One region of the Nocardia aegles genome, then DNA from elsewhere that is predicted to be linked to it. Evidence: riboswitches for the same ligand, from Rfam matches in the RefSeq annotation. Region 1 holds a riboswitch; the other holds the start of a gene.
The links. A riboswitch is a leader RNA that binds a small molecule or an ion and turns the genes downstream of it on or off. The one in region 1 is predicted to bind S-adenosylmethionine.
Positions count from the first base shown of each region.

Region 2: linked by a shared signal. The riboswitch ahead of ACT89H_RS16200 (rhodanese-like domain-containing protein) and the one ahead of ACT89H_RS14565 (amino acid ABC transporter permease) in region 1 are both predicted to bind S-adenosylmethionine.

Region 1 is NZ_JBQWRI010000004.1:236,729-246,284, reverse strand. Features, by position in the region: gene ACT89H_RS14585 (ABC transporter substrate-binding protein) at 1-1,050, opposite strand, end outside; gene ACT89H_RS14580 (hypothetical protein) at 1,047-1,256, opposite strand; gene ACT89H_RS14575 (ABC transporter substrate-binding protein) at 1,261-2,220, opposite strand; gene ACT89H_RS14570 (amino acid ABC transporter ATP-binding protein) at 2,235-3,002, opposite strand; gene ACT89H_RS14565 (amino acid ABC transporter permease) at 2,999-4,009, opposite strand; SAM riboswitch class I at 4,037-4,130, opposite strand; gene ACT89H_RS14560 (hypothetical protein) at 4,493-5,200, shown strand; gene ACT89H_RS14555 (glycosyltransferase family 2 protein) at 5,229-6,362, opposite strand; gene ACT89H_RS14550 (LppM family (lipo)protein) at 6,398-7,180, opposite strand; gene ACT89H_RS14545 (carotenoid biosynthesis protein) at 7,261-8,136, opposite strand; gene ACT89H_RS14540 (phytoene desaturase family protein) at 8,133-9,556, opposite strand, start outside.
Region 2 is NZ_JBQWRI010000005.1:104,897-114,452, reverse strand. Features, by position in the region: gene ACT89H_RS16210 (serine/threonine-protein kinase) at 1-115, shown strand, start outside; gene ACT89H_RS16205 (O-succinylhomoserine sulfhydrylase) at 136-1,350, opposite strand; gene ACT89H_RS16200 (rhodanese-like domain-containing protein) at 1,347-1,763, opposite strand; SAM riboswitch class IV at 1,778-1,894, opposite strand; gene ACT89H_RS16195 (Rv0361 family membrane protein) at 1,958-2,407, opposite strand; gene ACT89H_RS16190 (FAD-dependent oxidoreductase) at 2,783-4,246, shown strand; gene ACT89H_RS16185 (amidohydrolase family protein) at 4,329-5,204, shown strand; gene ACT89H_RS16180 (DUF456 domain-containing protein) at 5,208-5,705, opposite strand; gene ACT89H_RS16175 (CaiB/BaiF CoA transferase family protein) at 5,926-7,029, shown strand; gene yczR (MocR-like transcription factor YczR) at 7,296-8,801, opposite strand; gene ACT89H_RS16165 (methylated-DNA--[protein]-cysteine S-methyltransferase) at 9,072-9,556, shown strand, end outside.

The DNA of each region.
Region 1 (9,556 bases):
CGACAGGTCCGTGTAGCCGGGGGTGGTGCCGGCCAGTGCGCTGGTGGCGGGCTTGAACTGCGGGCCGAGTACGGTGTCGACCAATTGCTTGCGATCGATCGCCGGCAGCAGCGCCTGGCGCACCGCGGGATCACGCAGCGGTCCCCGGGTGACGTTGAGCTGCAAGTGGAACGGCACACCCGGGTTGGCGGTGCTGAGCACCCGGCCGCCCGCCGCCTCGATCTGCGCGGCGTCCTGCGGCAGCGCGTCGCTGATCGCGTCCAGCTGCCCGGAGGCGAGACTGCCGGTGCGGACGCCGGATTCGGGCACCACAGTGAATTCGATCTTGTCCAGGTACGCCTCGCCGCGATGGGCGAATACCGCCGAACCCCAGTGGTAGCCGGTCCGTTTGGCCAGCGTGACCGCGGCGTCCTGGCGGTAGGCGGCGTAGGTGAACGGCCCGCTGCCGATGTTGTCGCCGAGGCAGCGCTGCTCGGCGGGCTTGGCCGTGGTCACGTCGGCGAGGATGCCGAGCTGGGCGGTCGATGACGCCTGCAGGAATGCGGCGTTGGGCTTGCTGAACTCGACCCGCGCGGTGAGCCGGTCCACGGCCGTGGTGCCGACGTAGCCGGTGAGGTAGCTGCTGCCCAGCGGCGCCTTGCCCGAGCCCAGCTTCACGACCGAATCGAAGGTGCTGCGCACCGAGTCGGCGGTGAGCGGGGTGCCGTCGCTGAAGGTGACGCCGTCGACGAGGTGGAAGGTGAAGACCTTCGCGTCGGGGCTCGCCTCCCAGCTCTGCGCCAGCCACGGCTTCAGTTCGCCGGTGGCCGGGTCCTGGTCGGTCAGCGAATCCACGATCTGCCGGGCGACGTACAGCGTCTGATTGGTGCCGGCCTGGGCGGGATCCGAGCAGGTCGGCGCCTGGGACAGGCCGTAGCGCAGTACACCGCCCGGCTGGGGCGGGCCCGCGTCGCCGCCGGGCGCGGCCGAATCACTGCCGCAGGCGGCCACGGTGGTGGCCGCGGCGAGCGCGCCGGCCAGCGCGACGATTCGGTGACGGGTTCGGATCACGGGGCAACTCCAGATACTTCGGGTCGGGCGAGTTCCTCGCCCAGGTCGGGGTCGATGTCGGCCGCTGCCAGCGCTGGGCCGGACAGGGGCAGGTATTTCTCGAACAGGTGCGGTCCGATCTGTTCGGCCCGCAGGCGCGCGGCCACCGGATCGCCCTGAGCGATCCGGTGCACGCGCGGCGTCCTGGTCGACACTGGCTGTGTCATCGGCTCAGCGTTTTTTCGGCAGGCCGGGCGGATTGATCCGCGATTCGGCGACCGTCTCGCTCTGCAGGCCCCAGCGGTCGATCACCTGCTGGTAGCTGCCGTGCTCGATGGCGTAGGCCAGCGCGTGCTGCACGGCGGTGATCAGACCGTTGTCCTTCTTGGTGAGCACCGCGATCTCGCCTTGCAGCGCCTCGCCCGCACCGGAGAACGTGCCCACGATCCGGGTCTGTTTCGCGGTGGCCGCGTGGTAGATCGCCGTCGGGTTCGGTCCGAGGTAGCCGTCGAGCCGCTGCGAGGCCAGCGCCAGGTAGTAGTCGCTGACCTGCTGGAAGTAGGCGATGTCGATAGGGGGCAGGCCCTCGGCGCGGTTCTGCTCGTTCCACTTCACCAGCAGCTGCTCCTGGTTGGTGCCGCTGCCGACGCCGATCCGCTTGCCCGCCAGGCTCGTGCGGTCCTTGTAGTCCAGTTTGCTCTGGATCGGTACCTCCAGCGCGACGTTGTCCTTGCGGTAGGTCGCGAAGTCGTACTTCTCCTTGCGTTCCTCGGTGACGGTGACGTTGGAGATGAACGCGTCCACCTCGCCGGAGTCCACCCGCACGAAGTTCTGCGACCAATCGGCCACCTGCGCGTCGAGTTTCAGGCCGAGGATGTCGGCGATCAGCGAGGCGAAGTCGACTTCCGAGCCGACCACCGTCTTGTCGTCGGTGGCGTAGAACCGCAGCGGCGGCGCGGTGCCGGACGCGCCGGTCACGATCAGCGTGCCGCGATCGCGGATCGCCTTCGGCACTTCGGCGGCGATGGCATCGACCTTGGCGGCCCGGACGCGGCCGGACTGGGCGGGGGAGAGGTCGAAGGTGATCGAACCGGCGGGCTGCGTGGCGGTGTCCGCCTCGGGTTCGGTGCAGCCGGTGGCCAGCAGCACGACCGCGGTCGCGGCGGCGGTGACCAGGGCGGAGAACTTCATCGGATACCTGTTCGTCAACGGACTCGGGAAAGGAACGCGCGGGTGCGCGGGTGTTCTGGATGGTCGAGGACGACCGAGGGTGGCCCCTGCTCGACGATGACGCCCCCGTCGAGGAACACCACGGTGTCGGCGACCTCACGGGCGAAGCCGATCTCGTGGGTGACGATCACCAGCGCGGTGCCGCGGTGCGCCAGATCGCGGATCACGTCGAGCACCTCGCCGACCAGCTCCGGGTCCAGCGCGGAGGTGGGCTCGTCGAACAGGATCACGCGCGGGCGCAGCGCCAGCGCGCGGGCGATCGCCACCCGCTGCTGCTGTCCGCCCGACAGCCTGCGCGGATACGCGTCGGACAGGTGCCCGATGCCGACCCGCTCCAGCAGCAGGCGCGCCTCGCGCTCCACCTCGTCGCGGTCGCGCCGCTGCGCCGCCAGTGGTGCGAGCGTGACGTTCTCGAGCACGGTCAGGTGCCCGAACAGATTGAACTGCTGGAAGACGAAGCCGATCCGGGCGCGCTGCTTGCGCACCACGCGATCGGGCAGCGCGTGCAGGCGATCGCGGCGCAGTCGATACCCGATCAGCTCGCCGTCGATGTGCACGGTGCCCGCGTCCAGCGTTTCCAGGTGGTTGACCACGCGCAGCAGGGTCGACTTGCCCGACCCGGACGGGCCGATCACGGCCACCACCTCGCCGGAGCGCACGGTGAGGTCGATGCCGCGCAGCACTTCCTGCGAACCGAAGGATTTCCGCACGCCGCGGACCTGCACGGCGGGTACGGCGCTCATCGGGTCGCTCCGCGCGGTGCGGCGGGGCCGGCCTCGGCGGCGATCTCGCGCAGCTTCTGCCACCCGCGTTGCAGCGGTGTCGGCGGCGGCGTGCGGTGCGCGCCCTTGGCGTAGTGGCGTTCGATGTAATACTGCGCCACCGACAGCACGGTGGTGAGCACGATGTACCAGACCGTCGCGACCATGAGCAGCGGCACCACCCGTCCGTTGCGCCCGTAGATGACCTGGACCTGGTAGAACAGCTCGGCGATCGCCATCACCGACACGATCGAGGTGCCTTTGAACAGGCTGATCACCTCGTTGGTGGCGTTCGGCAGGATCGAGCGCATCGCCTGCGGTACCACCACCGTGCGGAACTGCCGCAGCCGTGGAATCCCCAGCGCGGCGGCGGCTTCCAGCTGACCCGCGTCCACCGAGATGAACCCGGCCCGGATGATCTCGGCCGAGTACGCGGCCTGATGCAGCGCCAAGCCGATCACGGCGGCGGTGAAACCGCTGATCACCCCGTTCACCTCGACGGTGAAGAACGCGGGGCCGAACGGGATGCCGACCGACAGGGTCCGGTACAGGTAGGCGATGTTGAACCAGAACAGCAGTTGCACGATCAGCGGGATCGAGCGGAACGCCCAGATGTAGACCCACGAGATCACCCGCAGCACCGGGTTGTTCGACAGCCGGGCGACCGCGAGCGCGGTGCCGAGCAGAAAGCCCAGCGCCGTGCCCCAGACGGTCAGCTCCAGGGTGACCCGCAACGCCGACAGCACCGACTTCGCGGTGATGTACTGCGCGAACGTCGGCCAGTCCCAGCCGGGATTGGTGGCCAGGCCGTGCACGAACTGGGCGAGCAGGATCAGGGCGACGGCGCTGACCACCCAGCGCCAAGGGTGCCGGGTCTTCGCGACGGTAGGCGTCGTGCCGCTCTCGGCGGCGGCCGGTGCGCCGGTCGGGGCCGGTTCGCTCGGCGCGGCGGCCTCGGGCGCGGCGTCCGGCGCGGTGGACGCGCTCATGACGGGTCCTCGATGATCACTTCGGTTCCTCCATCGGTCCCGGCGGAAGCACCCGCACCCGATGACCGGGGGGTTGCTGCGACGTCGACGAGCCAGGTCTCTCGGTCGCTCTGGATGGTTGGCGCCGACCCCCTGACAGGCGGTGTCAGGGGCGAGCCGAATCATGATGCCAAGCAAGGGAAGCTCGGAACAAGAGAAGTAATCACCGTGAGCGTAGAGCTTGTCCACGCGCATTCATCGGATCTATGTAGTAGCCAGAAGTGCGCTGCGCTACCGAGACCGGCTCCGAGCTTCGCCGGCGAGCGACGCGGGACCGAGATGGTCCGAAGCAGCATACGGGTATCGCCGACGCTCGGACACGCGGCGTGAGCTCGGTTCCGGGCAAACAGGACTCGCCACGGAATTGCTGTGCCCAATCTCGGCTGTTGAATGCGTTTGCCGGAGTACTGTCCCCCTCGATTGTTCCGCCGATGAGGAGGTTTCGTGACCATATTGCGCCGTCTGACCCAGTTGTCCGCTGTCGCGACCAGTTCGATCGCCCTCGTGTTCGCCGGGCCGTCCGCCGCGTTCGCGGCTCCGGATGTCACGCTTCCCGCGTTCTCCGAGAATCCCGTGCCGATCGCCGCCCCCGGTGACCTGTTCGGCGCGTATCAAGCCGCGCTCGACGCGCTGCGCGCGCTCGGTATCCAGCCGTTCGCGTACCCGAGCGCGTCGGCGTTCTGCCTCGACAACACCACGGCCGGTCTGGCGCCCGCCGTGGCAGGCGCCATCCCGGGACCGTGGCCGAAGAACACCGTCCAGATTCCCGGCCAGGACCTCAGCGCGGTCAAGGCCGGGCAGGCGATGTTCACCTTCGTGCCCTACGGCCTCGGCCCGGACGGCCCGAACACCGCCGGAATGCAAGTGGCCTGGTTCAATCTGAACACCGGCCGTGGCGGTACGGCCGCCATGGGACCGTTGCCGGAGGTCGCGCGCTCGATGATCCCCGCGGCCGTTCCCTTGGACCTGCGTCCCGCCGCGGAGCAGGCGATCCGGGACTTCCTCGTCGCGTCCCTGCCGATGGGCGGGGTGCGTGCCGTACCGGTGGATACCGGCAAGGGCACGGTTCTCGCCGCGGTGTTCGGCTCGGTCCAGAACGGCGCCAAGTCCTGCGTCTTCCTGCCGACAGTCGGAATCACGCCGGTCCCATGAGTTTCCGGGCCGCCGCGGCGCGCTGCGCTCAGGGCAGCGAGCGCCCCTTCCAGCGCGCCGTGCCGCGGCGGCGGGCCCGGTGCGATCGCACCCACAGCAGCAGATACGCCCCCACCGACACCGGATGCGCTAGGGCGGCCAGCACATCCGAGGGTTTCAGCGGGCCGCCGGTTTCGGTCGAACGGGCCAGCAGTCGCCCGGCAACGGCGGCGAGCCAGCCGATCAGGCCGGTCCGGCGGACCGCACCATGGCCGAGCACCGCGGCCACGGGCGGCACCCAGTACGCAAGGGCGGCAACCAGTCCCACCACCGCTCCGCCCGCTATCGTGCCGTCGTAGGCCGACCAGAGCCAGCGGGTGTAGCCCGCGTCCACTTCCGCGGCGCCGCGATACATCCTGGTGCGGGCCAGCGATCCCGCGGCCACCAGAACGGTGGAGTGACCGGCTCGCCGCAGCGTCCGGGCGATGTCGAGGTCTTCGGTGACGCTTGCGGCCACCGCCGTGTGGCCGCCCACCGCCTGGTAGGCGGCGTTGTCGAACACGAGGAACTGGCCGCAGGCCACCGCCGTGGCGGGCCGCAGGCTTCGATCGGCCGCGGTGACCGGCAGCGTCGAGGCCCATGACCAGCACAGCAGCGGCTGCACCACGGCCTCCGCCACCGAACCCGCCACCTGCAAGGGCCAGGGCGAGACCAGGGCGGCTCGTCGTCCGCGCAGCGCGCCGACCGCCGCCGCGATCGCGGTCGGGGCCAGCCGCACGTCGGCGTCCACGAAGATCAGCACCGGCGTCGACACCTCCTGGGCCAGCCGGACGCAGGCGGCCGCCTTTCCGGTCCAGCCGGACCCCGGGTCGGACTCACTGCGCAGCAGGATGAAACGCGGGTCGCCGTCGATCGCCGCGCGGGCGGCGGCGCCGGTCTCGTCGGTGGACGCGTCGTCGAGGATGTGTACCGCCATGCGCGGCACGCCCACCTGGGCGCGCAGGTCGCCGATCAGCTCGGGTAGCCGGTCGGCCTCGTCGCGTGCCGGGATACAGACGGTGACCGGTTCGATCACCGTCGTCGGGTTGTTCGGCAGCCGCCGCACGGTGATCCGGTTGTACAGCGCGATGCCCGCGCCGAGCACGGACACCGCGGTGGCGAAGGAAGGCAGGATCCGCACCATGCGGGCCACGCTATCCCGGCATACCGACCTGTCGCTCAGCGATTCTGCGTCACCGACCGCCACCAGCGGCTCAGCGAGAAGCCGGCTTCCGGCGCACCGGGCGCGGCGGGGTTGCGGTCCATGTACGCCATGGCGGCGACGATGGCGGCGACCGCGAGCGTGATGCCGCCCGCGATGCCCGCCCAGCCGGCGAACGAGCGGGTGTTCGGGTCGGCGTAACTGACCTCGGCGCGCAACGTGGAGACATCGCCGGGCGGCAGCTTCCAGGAGACGACGTTGTCGCCCTCGCGGCTGCCGTTGGTCTTGGCGACGCGGGCCGGGAACGCGATGGTGAACTGCACGTCCGACCCGTGCGGCGGCACCGATTTCAGATCGACCCGCCCGGTCAGGCCGACCAGGTCGCCGGTGCGCTGGAACTGCAACTGGAACATGCCCTGGGTCTGCTCGGACAGTCCCCCGAGCTGCTGCACCTCGCCGAAGGACAGATCCTCGAAGAAGACCTGGCTGCCCACGTATCCGTCCTGGGCGTACGGTTCCACCCGCACCTTGGCGGCCAGCGTCTCGGGCGCCTTCAGTTGCGGGCCCTTGTCCCCGGCGTCGGCGGGGACCACGGCGGCGACGATCCGTCCGGACACCCGGTCATTGGACGAGACCCCCATCGAAACCTGGACCCGCAGGCAGCCGGCGAGCATCGGGACCAGGATCGCCGCGAGCAGAACGATCGAAGCGGCACGCACCCCGCGGCGTGGGACCCGCCGTGGCGGGAGATCCGGGGTATCGAGCTTCGTGGTGACGGGACTCGGCTGCACGGGTGACATCGTGCCAGGCCATCGGCGCGGAATGAAACGCGCCAGTCGTAGCGCGCGTCGGCGTGCGGTGTCCGGGGAATCGCGCCGGATCAGCGGCGCGCGCGAGCCAGGACGATGAGCAGCGGAATGCCGAGCAGCCCCATGCCGGCGAACCCGTATCCGGCCGATGGCAGTAGACCGAGGAACACCGCGTGCGCCAGCGCCGATCCGAGCCAGGTCCACAGGAAGAAGGCCACCGGGACGGCGACCGTGAGCGCGCGGGCGGCCGGTCGTGGTACCCGCGCCGGATCCGGCGCCGCCCGCTCCCAGACCGCGAGCAAGCAGCCCATCACCAGCGCGACGCCGAACCAGCCGAGATAATTGGTCACCGGAATCCGGTCCAGCCCGGGTAGTCCGGAGTGGGTGTCACACCAGGTCCACTGCCCGTCGGTCACCATCTGCGGATCCAGGAACAGATCCCAGCCCACCGCGCCCACCGCCGTCGCCGCGACCCGCGCGACCGTGCGCCGCGTGCATATCCCGGCCACCACCCACACCGGGTAGATCCCGCCGGTCCAGGCCAGCGGGACGAGCAGCGGCACCGTGAGCAGAGCGGGTCCGAGCCGGTCGGTCGCGTACTCGTAGCAGCCGAACGGTATGCCGGTCGCGGTACCGATCACCTCCGCGGTGAGCCCGATACCGGAGACGATGAGGAGGAAACCGACGGCATAGCGGAGTCCCCTGGTCGCCGTCGCGTGCGTCAGCGCGACGGCGGCGGAGAGCAGCACGACCGCGACGGTGACCCGGTCGCGCGCCGCGCCTGCGGCCAGTGGGTAGCCGATCTGCGCGACGATCGTCAGGACGACCACGACCAGTGGCAGCAGAAAGCTCGCCGAGCGGTATCCGGGCCGGGGTTGCGCCGGGCTCTCCCGCGCGGACGCGGACCGTTGTGTCACCGCGGGCGGCCGATCGCCCGAGTCCGTCATCGTCGCAGCCACCGCGACAATCCGGGCCGGTTCAAGTCGCGCAGCGCCAGGGTGGCGGCCGTGCGGCCGCTGGCGCCGGAGACGCCGCCGCCGGGATGGGTAGAAGCGCCGGTCAGATACAGTCCCGGCGCGCCGGGCACCCGCTGGCCGGCCAGCTCGGGCAGCGGGCGCCATAGCATCATCTGGTCCAGCGACATCTCCACGTGCATCACGTTGCCGCCGACGAGCCCGAGTTCACGCTCCAGGTCCACGGGTGTCTGCACGTGCCTGCGCAGCACGGTATCCGCGAAACCGGGCGCGCGGGAATCGACTTCGGCGACGATCCGGTCGGCTTCCCGCTGCGCGAGGTCGGCCCAGTCGGCGCCGGAGGCCGGTCGGTACGGGTGCCACTGCGCCCACAGCGACAACTGGTGCTCACCGGGCGGCGCGATGGTCGGGTCAACGGCACTGAAGCTCATGGCCAGCACGACCGGCCGGGGCGGGAGGTCACCGGCCAGCGCCGCGCCGTGCGCGCGACGCAACTGCGCGCGATCGGACACCAGGAATTGCAGGCCGCGAGCCGAGTGATCGATCGGGCTGCCGGGATAACGGGGCAGCGCCGAGGTGGCGGCTCGCACCACCATCCCAATCCCTGGACCGACGCGGATGCGCCTGCGCCAGTCGTCGAGCACCGCGCCGTCGAAGCCGCCGCCGCGGAGCAGATCCAGCGTGGTCAGGACGTGGCAACCGGCGATGACGACGCTCGCGCGCAACTCTCGGCCCGACCCGGTGCGCACCCGCCAGCGGTCCCCGTCGCGGCGCAGGGCCGACACAGCGTCGCCCGCGGTCACCACCCCGCCGTCGGACCGCAGCCGCGCCACCAGCGCGGTGGTCAACGCCCCGCTGCCGCCGACCGCACGACCCGGCGGCAGCGTGTGCATGAGCGCGGCGAAGCCCACCATCGGCGCCGTGCCCGGCTCCGACATCGGCGGCCCGGACTGCGCGCCGAACCAGGCCAGCGACGCCTTCAACCGCTCGTCCTCGAACAGCGAGTCCAGCAGCGCATCGCCGGATTGCAAGAACTCCCGCGACAGCGCGCTGCCGCCGTTCTTCGCGTCCAGTCCCCAGAACGATCGGACCAGTCTGCCCGGCGTCGGTGCGCCGCCGAAGGCCCGCATCACTCTGGCGCTGCGCGGACCCCACACCAGGACGAACCGGCGGTAGGCGTCCGCGTCCCGCCGGCCGCACGCCGCCGCGATGGCGGCGCAGGTGGCATCCAGGTCGCGATGGAACACGATGGCGGGGCGGTCCGCGTGCGCCGGGGTGAAACCCCATGGGTCGCAGTCGATGTAGCGCAGGCCGAAACGGTCGAGTTCGAGGTCCTCGACGATGCCGGTGTGGCGGACCATGATGTGCGCCGACGATCCGCGATCGACCCGAT
Region 2 (9,556 bases), on a different contig from region 1:
CCTGCCCGGCAAGAACAAGAACGGCAAGAAGAACGACAAGAAAGACGAGGTCGCGACCCACGTGGTTCTGCACGGCGCGCCGTCGTCACCCGGCGTCACCGTGCCGATCCGCTGACCGCCGCTACACCGTCGCGATCAAGCGAGGGCTTGGTCGAGGTCGCCGAGCAGGTCTTCCACGTCTTCCAGGCCCACCGAGATGCGCACGACGCCATCGGACAGGCCGATGGTGGCCCGGCCTTCGGGGCCCATGGCGCGGTGTGTCGTTGTCGCCGGATGGGTGATCAGGGTCTTGGCATCACCGAGGTTGTTGGAGATGTCGACGATCCGCAACCGGTTGAGCACTTCGAACGCACGCTTCTTCGCCTCGTGCTCGGACGCGTTCAGCTCGAAGGTGACCACGGTGCCGCCGCCGCTCATCTGGCCGGTGGCCAGCGCGTGCTGCGGATGCGATTCCAGGAACGGGTATCGGACCCAGCTGACGGCCGGGTTGCTCTCCAGGAAGCGGGCGATGCGCAAGGCGGACTCCGCCGAATGACGTACCCGCAGCGGCATCGTCTCCAAGCCCTTGAGCAGCGTCCACGCGTTGAACGGGCTCAGCGCCGGACCGGTATGGCGCATCAGCGTTTTCACCGGGCCGTCGATGTAGTCCTCGGCGCCGAGGATCGCGCCGCCGAGCACGCGGCCCTGGCCATCGATGTGCTTGGTGCCCGAATAGACCACCACGTCGGCGCCGAGCTCGAAGCCGCGCTGCAACAGCGGGGTGGCGAACACGTTGTCCAGGACGACTTTCGCGCCCGCCGCGTGCGCCAGCTCGCTCACCCGCCGCACGTCGACCAACGTCTGCATCGGGTTGGCCGGCGTCTCGAAGAAGACCGCCTGGGTGGGCACCGACAACGCCCGTTCCCACTGGTCGAGATCCTCGCCGTCGACGAAGACCGTCTCCACGCCCCAGCGCGGCAGGATCTCGTTGCACACCACGAAACACGAGCCGAACAGGCTACGTGCCGCGACGAGCCGGTCGCCCGCGCCGAGCAGGGCGCCGAGCGCGGTGAACACCGCGGACATGCCGCTGGCGGTCGCGAAGCACGCCTCGGCGCCGTCGAGCAGCCGCATCCGCTCCTCGAACATGGCCACCGTCGGGTTGCCGTAGCGGGAGTAGACGAAGTGTTCGACCTCGCCGGTGAACGCGGCCTCGGCGGCCTCGGCGCTCTCGTAGACGAAGCCGGAGGTGAGGTAGAGCGCCTCCGCGGTCTCCTCGAAACCGGAACGCCGCAGCCCGCCGCGCACGCCGAGCGTCGCGGGGCCGACGCCGTCGGGCAGCGGCTTGTCGAACGCGCCGCCGGTGATCACGACTGCCGCCAGGGCAGTCCGAGGGCGCGCCAGCCGGAGCCGCCGCGATGCCCGAATTCGTCGAGCGGGCCTTCGAAGCCCTCGAGCACGTTGTAGGAGGTGTGGTAGCCGGCCGAGGTGGCGGCGATCGCCGCGCCCACCGAACGCTGACCGGAACGACAGATGAAGACGACGGGCGCCCCCGGGTCGTGACCGTCGAGCGCCTGCTTCAACTGCTCGACGAACGCCTCGTTGCGCGCGCCCGTGGAATCGACCCACTCGACCAGCACGGTCGGCCGTTCGATCGAGCTCGTGTCCGGTACACCGACGAACTTCCATTCCGCTTCCGTCCGCACGTCCACGAGGACGGCTTCGGGATGGTCCCGCAGCAGCTCCCAAGCCTGCTGCGGGGTGATATCACCGGCATAACTCATGTGCACCTCCTGCGAATCCGCACTTGCCGCGCCCGGGACCGAGGCGCCGCCAGGTCGTCACCCGGAGCACCCCACCGCGGAGGAGGGTTGCCGACCAGCAATGCCGGGGCTTGACGCTGGTTCTCATGACCTCCGACTGAGATTGCACTGACCGGGGTCGCCGTGTCAAACGGGGGCGCACCCTACGCGAACGCTCAGGTGCACACCAGCCACTTGTCGCCAGACCTGGTGAGATTCCAGGTCGTCGTCTTCTCCTGCCCGCCCACCTTCGTGGTGACGGTCGCCTTGCCCCGGTCGCCGTCGACCATGGGCTGGTCGATTTTCGTGATTTCGACGGGCTTTCCGGCACCGTCCTGGCCCGCGAGCGGTGAGCGACTCGCGTCGAAGCCCTGGCATGCGGTGCCGGGCGGCGGCACGGCGGCACTGCGATTGGAGCCGTCGACGAAGTCGCGCACGGCCGCTGTGAGGCGATCGGCGTCTGTGACATTTTTCTCAGCGGGCGACAGCACACCGCCGAGCACGACCGCGATCAGCACGATCACCGCGACCACCGCGGCCGCGACGAACGGGACCGCCGAGCGTCTGTCGGTCTGATCGACCCGAATGATCTCGTCCTCGCCCGCGGCGGGCTGCTGTTCGGTCATGGCTCGATGATCCCTGGTCGGCGCCGGTATCGAGCGCTCGACCCCCGGCTGTGAATCGGCACACGGCTGCCCCCTGGCGAGTGGCGACCGTAGACCGCGCGCGAGCGGGTAACCGATGATCGTGACTGTCGATGGCACGCATCGAGTTCACGCACCGACGTGGGGCGGCATCCGCCATCCCGATAGAATCGCTGGACGGCGGCCTGCTGCCACAGCGAACCGGCAGCTCCACGCCGCGGCGGACGGAGCACCGCGCAGCCATGAGCCGGCCACACCGGCGTCCGCGCCGGACGGGTGCGACCGAGCCGGTGCGTCAAGTCAGCCTAAGCTAAGCCATACGTAATTGATTTCGACCATAAAGGTGCGCGTAAAGAGATGACCGAACAGAGTGCAGTAGAGGATGGCGGTGTCCGCGAGCCCTCCGTGGTGACGCAGGCTTCCTCCTCCGGGCCTGACGCGCACACCGCGAAGCCCCGCCCGCTCCGCATCGCGATCGTGGGCGCCGGACCGGCCGGGATCTACGCCGCCGACGCCTTGATGAAGTCCGATGCCGAGGTGTCGATCGACCTCTACGAGCGCATGCCCGCGCCGTTCGGCCTGATCCGCTACGGCGTCGCGCCCGATCATCCCCGGATCAAGGGCATCATCACCGCCCTGCACAAGGTCCTCGACAAGCCGCAGGTGCGCCTGCTCGGCAACATCGACTACGGCACCGACATCACCCTCGACGATCTGCGCGTCTTCTACGACGCGGTGATCTTCTCCACCGGAGCCAACGCCGACCGGGCGCTGCCCATCCCCGGCATCGACCTCGACGGCTCCTACGGCGCCGCCGACTTCGTCTCCTGGTACGACGGCCACCCCGACGTCCCCCGCACCTGGCCGCTGGACGCGGAGAAGGTCGCCGTCCTCGGCGTCGGCAACGTCGCGCTCGACGTCGCCCGGGTGCTGGCCAAGACCGGCGACGAGCTGCTGCCGACGGAGATCCCGCCGAACGTCTACAACGGCCTCAAGGCCAACAAGGCCGTCGAGGTGCACGTCTTCGGCCGCCGTGGTCCCGCGCAGGCCAAGTTCACCCCGCTGGAACTGCGCGAACTCGACCACTCGCCCACCATCGAAGTCATCGTCGATCCCGAGGACATCGACTACGACGAAGGCTCCGAAGCCGCGCGGCGGCACTCCAAGCAGGTCGACATGGTGGCCAACACCCTCGAGCAGTGGGCCATCCGCGATGCGGGCGACCGGCCACACAAGTTGTTCCTGCACTTCTTCGAATCCCCCGCCGAAGTGCTCGGCGAGAACGGCAAGGTCGTCGGCCTGCGCACCGAACGCACCCAGCTCGACGGCACCGGCAACGTCAAGGGCACCGGGGTGTTCAAGGACTGGGACGTGCAGGCGGTGTATCGCGCGGTCGGCTACCTGTCGCAGAACCTGACCAACCTGCCGTTCGACGACCAGGCCGGCACCGTGCCGAACGAAGCGGGCCGGGTGCTCGTCGACGAGAACGCCGACGGCGCGGCGCGCTACCTGCCCGCCACCTACGTCACCGGCTGGATCAAGCGCGGCCCGGTCGGCCTGATCGGCCACACCAAGGGCGACGCCAACGAGACCATCGCCTGCCTGCTGGACGACGCGCCCGGCTTCACCCCGGCCGAGCGGCCCGACCCGGAGGCCGTCATCGAATTCCTCGAAGGCAAGGGCATCCCGTTCACCACCTGGGCCGGGTGGTACCGACTCGACGCGCACGAACGCTCCCTCGGCGAGCCGGAGGGCCGCGAGCGCGTCAAAGTCGTCGAGCGCGAGGACATGCTGCGCGCCAGCGAACCGCACAAGGTCTGAACGCCGCAGTGACCGACTCCGCCGCCGACGCGACGTCCCAGGTGTGGCAGCGGAAAATCCGACCCTGAGGCATTCTGTACAAGTGTTCGATGCCCACCTGCACATTTTCGACCCGCGGTTTCCGCTGGCCGAGAACGAGGGCTACCTGCCCGACCCGTTCACCATCGCCGATTATCGCAAGCGCATGGCGCGATACGACATCAGCGGCGGCGCTGTGGTCAGCGGGTCGTTCCAGGGCACGGACCAGACCTACCTGAAGGCCGCCCTCGCCGAACTCGGCGAGGGCTGGGTCGGTGTCACCCGGCTCGACTTGGATGCCACCGACGAGGAGATCCTCGAACTGGACCGGATCGGCGTGCGCGCACTGCGTTTCAACCTCAAGCGCGCGGCCACCGACATCACCGGGATGACGTTGCAGGCACTGCGTGCCTACGAACTGGCAGGCTGGCACGTCGAGGTCTATATCGACGGCACGATGCTGGCCTCGCTGCAACCGGTCATCTCCAAACTGCCCGCGCTGTCGGTCGACCATCTGGGGATGTCCGCCGAAGGGTTGCCCTTCCTGCTGGACCTGGTCGATCGCGGAGCGAAGGTCAAGGCGACCGGGTTCGGCCGGGTCGCGATGAACGTCGCCGACGCGCTGCGCCGCGTGCACGCGGTGAATCCGGAAGCCCTCATGTTCGGCACCGATCTGCCCGGCACCCGAGCCGGACGCCCGTTCCGGGACTCGGACGTGGATCTGCTCTGCGACGTGGTGGGCACCGACATGTACGCGGTGCTGGAGGACAACGCCCGCGCGTTCTACCGGCTCCCGGCCCGCGAGCGCGTCGTCGACGACGACCCGGCCCCCACCCTGCCGCTGCACCGGCCGGAACCGCCGACCCTCCGGCTGCGCCGCGACGAACTCCCGGGAAGCCGCGCGGGCGACACGATTCCGTTTCCCGCGATCGATCGCTGACGCTCAGATCGCTAAGACACCGGCGAGCCAGACACCGGTGGCCAGCAACGCGCCGAAGAGTTCGATCAGAATGGACAGCCCGACGCCCTTCAACGCGTGCACCGTCGCCTGCCACGCCTGCCGGTTGACGCGCAGCCGCTGGAGTTCCCACAGGTAAACGCCGAGAACGAAACCCACGAACAGGCCGATCACCGGGATCACGAAGAAGCCGACAACGCCGAGTATCGCGCCGAGCAGCACCGCGCGGTTGGACACTCCCGCGTCTTTCATCCTGCGCCCCGGCCAGGTGTATTTGACCACGCCGGAAAGCACCAGCAGCACCGTGCTGACCGCGAAAACCGTCCAGGCCGTGGCGCCCCCGGTGAGGAAGGCCCAGACGGCGATGGCCGCGAAGATCAGGATCACCCCGGGCAGGATCGGCACGACGATCCCCAGCAGACCGACCAGAATCGCGAGACCGGCGAGAAGGTTGTACCACCCCTGATCCGACAGCGTTTCCACACGTGCAGCCTAGAGCCGGGCGTGGGGGCGGGCGAGCCGTAGCCGCAGACCGGCCGCCGTACTCACACACGGGCGCAACGTCCGCGACCGCGGGCCTCGACGATGCGCCATCTTGTGGCGGCGGCCTATTGTCATACTGTCAATACATCCTTCCCGGTCGCCTCCGGGAGGACGCACCGGTCACCGGTGCGCTGCATCGAACGACGAACCGAGGTAGGGCGTGAGCACTCCATCCACCGCCGAGCAGGGCCCGCTCGCGGGCGTCAAGGTCATCGAGCTGGCCGGGATCGGCCCCGGACCGCACGCCGCGCTGCTGCTGGCCGATCTGGGCGCCGACGTGGTGCGGGTGCAGCGCGCAGGCCAGCTACCGGGCGGGTTCGACCGTCCGCAGCTGCGCGGCCGGACCATCGTCGAAGCCGACCTCAAGGACCCCGCCGACCTCGAGAAAGTGCTCGGTCTCGTCGAGAAGGCGGACGTGCTGATCGAGGGCTTCCGCCCCGGCGTCACCGAGCGGCTCGGCATCGGCCCGGACGACGCGCTCGCCCGCAACCCGCGCCTGGTCTACGGGCGGATGACCGGCTGGGGACAGCACGGTCCGCTGGCCGATCGCGCGGGACACGACATCAACTACATCTCCATCACCGGCGTGCTGCACGCCATCGGCCGCAAGGGCGAACGCCCGGTCCCGCCGTTGAACATGGTGGGCGATTTCGGCGGCGGCTCGATGTTCCTGGTGGTCGGCGTCCTCGCCGCGCTGGTCGAGCGGCAGCGGTCCGGTAAGGGACAGGTGATCGACGCGGCCATGGTCGATGGCGCCCTTGCCCTTTCGCACATGATCTGGGGCATGCGCGGCGCGGGCGCCTGGTCCGATGAGCGTGGCGTGAACCTGCTCGACACCGGAATGTCGTTCTACGACACCTACGAAACCTCCGACGGCAAGTACATGGCGGTCGGCGCGATCGAACCGCAGTTCTACGCCCAGCTGCTGGCCGGGCTGGAGATCGAGGCGGACGGCCTGCCTTTCCAGCTCGACCCCGCCGGACAGGAAACGCTGAAAAAGCTCTTCGCCGAACGCTTCCGGACCAAGACCCGGGACGAGTGGACCGAAATCTTCATCGGCGCCGACGCCTGTGTCTCTCCGGTGCTCACCTTCGAGGAGGCGACGCGCAACGAGCACATCGCGGCCCGCGGCTCGTTGCTGGAACTGGAAAACATCACCCAGCACGCTCCCGCGCCGCGATTCTCCCGCACTCCGAACGGGATTCCCACCCCGCCGCCGACCACCGCCACCCCGATCGAGGCGGTCTGGGTCGGCGACCGATAATCGAAACTTTCACATACCAACCGGTTCGACAGTTCCCTGCCGAGCCTGCCATACTGTCCGCGAGCAGGCGGCTTTCGAGAATCGCGAACCTCGTCCGGTCCGCCCCTTGACCGCCGCTCGAGCTGGAGGCCGCCGCGCCGTGCGAGCTTCTGTACACCGCCCGAGCACGACGAGGGCCGGCCCCGAGGGGTGGCCGACCGATCGTGCTCGGCGGTGCTCGCGGAGACATACCGCCCGCGGAGGTCCTCCCCAGCGGCGAAATCGCCTCAGTAGCAGGTCAACGGCGTCAACGGGTCCGCGGCGCGCGGCGTGAGCGCCGCATAGGCGGACGCGATGGACTTGACCGCCAAACGCAATTCGGGTTCCCGGTGCGTGAACGGCAACCGCAGGAACCGTTCGAACGCGCCTTGCACGCCGAATCGAGGCCCGGCCGCGAGCAATACGCCGTGGTTGGGGGCCGTGGCGGCCAGCGCCGTGGAGACCGAGGTCGGCAGCTGCGCCCACACCGACATGCCGCCCGCGCCGACGGTGACGCGCCAATCCGGCAGTTCCTCGGCGAGCGTGTCGAGCAGCGCGGCGCGCTGCGAACGCAACTGGTCACGGCGGCGGGCGAGAATCACCTCCGCGTGCTCGAGCAGGTGCACGGTCGCCAGCTGATCCATCACGGGGGTGCCGAGGTCGACCGTGGAGCGAATGCCGAGCAACTTGGTGATCAGCGCCTGGTTGGTCCGAATCCAGCCGACGCGCAAACCGCCCCAGAACGATTTCGAGGCCGAGCCGATGGTCACGATCTCGGAGCCTCTGGCGAAGGCGGCGACCGGCGGTCGCGGAAGATCGTCATCGAGCCCGAGATCCGCCATGGACTCGTCGATGACGACGGTCATCCTGGTATCCCTGGCGATGGCGGCCAGTTCGGCGCGGCCGTCGGCGTCGAGCAGCAGGCCGGTCGGGTTGTTGTAGTCCGGCACCAGGTAGGCCAGACTGGCCGCGGTCTGCCGCGCGGCACTGCGGATACCGTCGAGATCCCAGCCGCCCGCCGGGTCCTCCGGACGCAGCGGCACCGGCACCGGCCGGGCGCCGACGTCGCGAATCGCCTCGATGGCGTTCGGATAGGTCGGATGGTCGATCAGCACGCGGGCGGCGGGCGCCGTGAGCACGTTCAGCAGCAGGCGCAGGCCGTGCTGGGCGCCGAGGGTGACCAGGATCTGATCGGGCTCGGTCGGCAGCCCGCGCGCGGTGTAGCGGCGGGCGATCGCCTCGCGGAGCGCGAGCACACCGACCGGGTCCATACCGTGCGTGCCGAGGTAGGCCGGGATTCCTTCCAGCGCAGCCGAATACGCGTCCTGCATCTCCAGCGGAGCGTCCATGGCGGCATAGGTCATGTCGACGGTGGGCAGTTCGGGCGAGGCCATCATCGCCAGGATGCCGCGCGCCGGTTTGACGCCGTCGTGCTGCACGTCGCGGGGCAGGGCCACCGTGCTGCGCGAGCCCTGGCGGCTGATCAGGTAACCGTGCTCGCGCAACAGCGCGTAGGTGGAGGTGATGGTGGTGCGACTGACCCCGAGGGTGGCGGCGAGATCCCGCTCGCTGGGCAAGGCGACACCCAGCGGGGCGCGCCCGTCGTGGATCAGCAGCCGGATGCCTTCGGCGAGCGCCAGATAGGCCGGGCGGCTGGAGCGCCGCCCGGCCGAATCCGGATCGCCGTCGTGCGCGTGCCGCCAGTGGCCCAGATCGCGAGCCAGGCTGCCCGCGCCGATCACTCTTGTCGCCATACGGTCCAGTATCGACTGATTGGATATTTATTGGCAAGGCCAGTGCCGCGCACCCCGGTACACCGCTGTCCGACCAGTCCCTTTCGTACTACGACCACCAGCGGCGATACTCCGATCTCGCGGCGATCCACCGCCGTGGCGACGTGCCGGAACCGGACCTGCCCAGCGGCGCGGAATGCGATAGCCCCTTCCACAGTGGATATAAGGCCAGCTCCGAAAAACTGGACTCCCCATCGCGAACTTGTCGGTCCCGCAGTGCAGACTTGACCCATGAGTGACGCCACTCGCCTCGCCACCGACCGCCCGGCGATCGAGGCCACCGAGCCCGCGGGCTCCGGCCGTCCCGCGCCGGTCCGCACGATCGCGGCGACGGTTTTCGACACCGCGATCGGCTCCTGCGCGATCGCGTGGAGCGAGCACGGTGTGATCCGATTCCAGCTGCCCGAGGCGAGCCCGGCCGCCACTCGCGCGCGTATCACGCGCGGCCGCGCCGGACATCCGGGCGAGCAGATCCACGAAGAAGCGCCGACCGAAGCCGTCGCCGCGGCCATCGCGGGCATCCGCGCCCACCTCACGGGCGAACTCGACGATCTGCGCTGGATCGCCGTGGACACCAGCGAAATTCCGGAATTCCACCGCGCCGTCTACGCCGTCACACGCGCCATCGACCCGGGCCACACCCTCAGCTACGGCCAGGTCGCCCACCGGGTGGGCGCGCCCGGCGGCGCGCAGGCGGTCGGACAAGCATTGGGCCG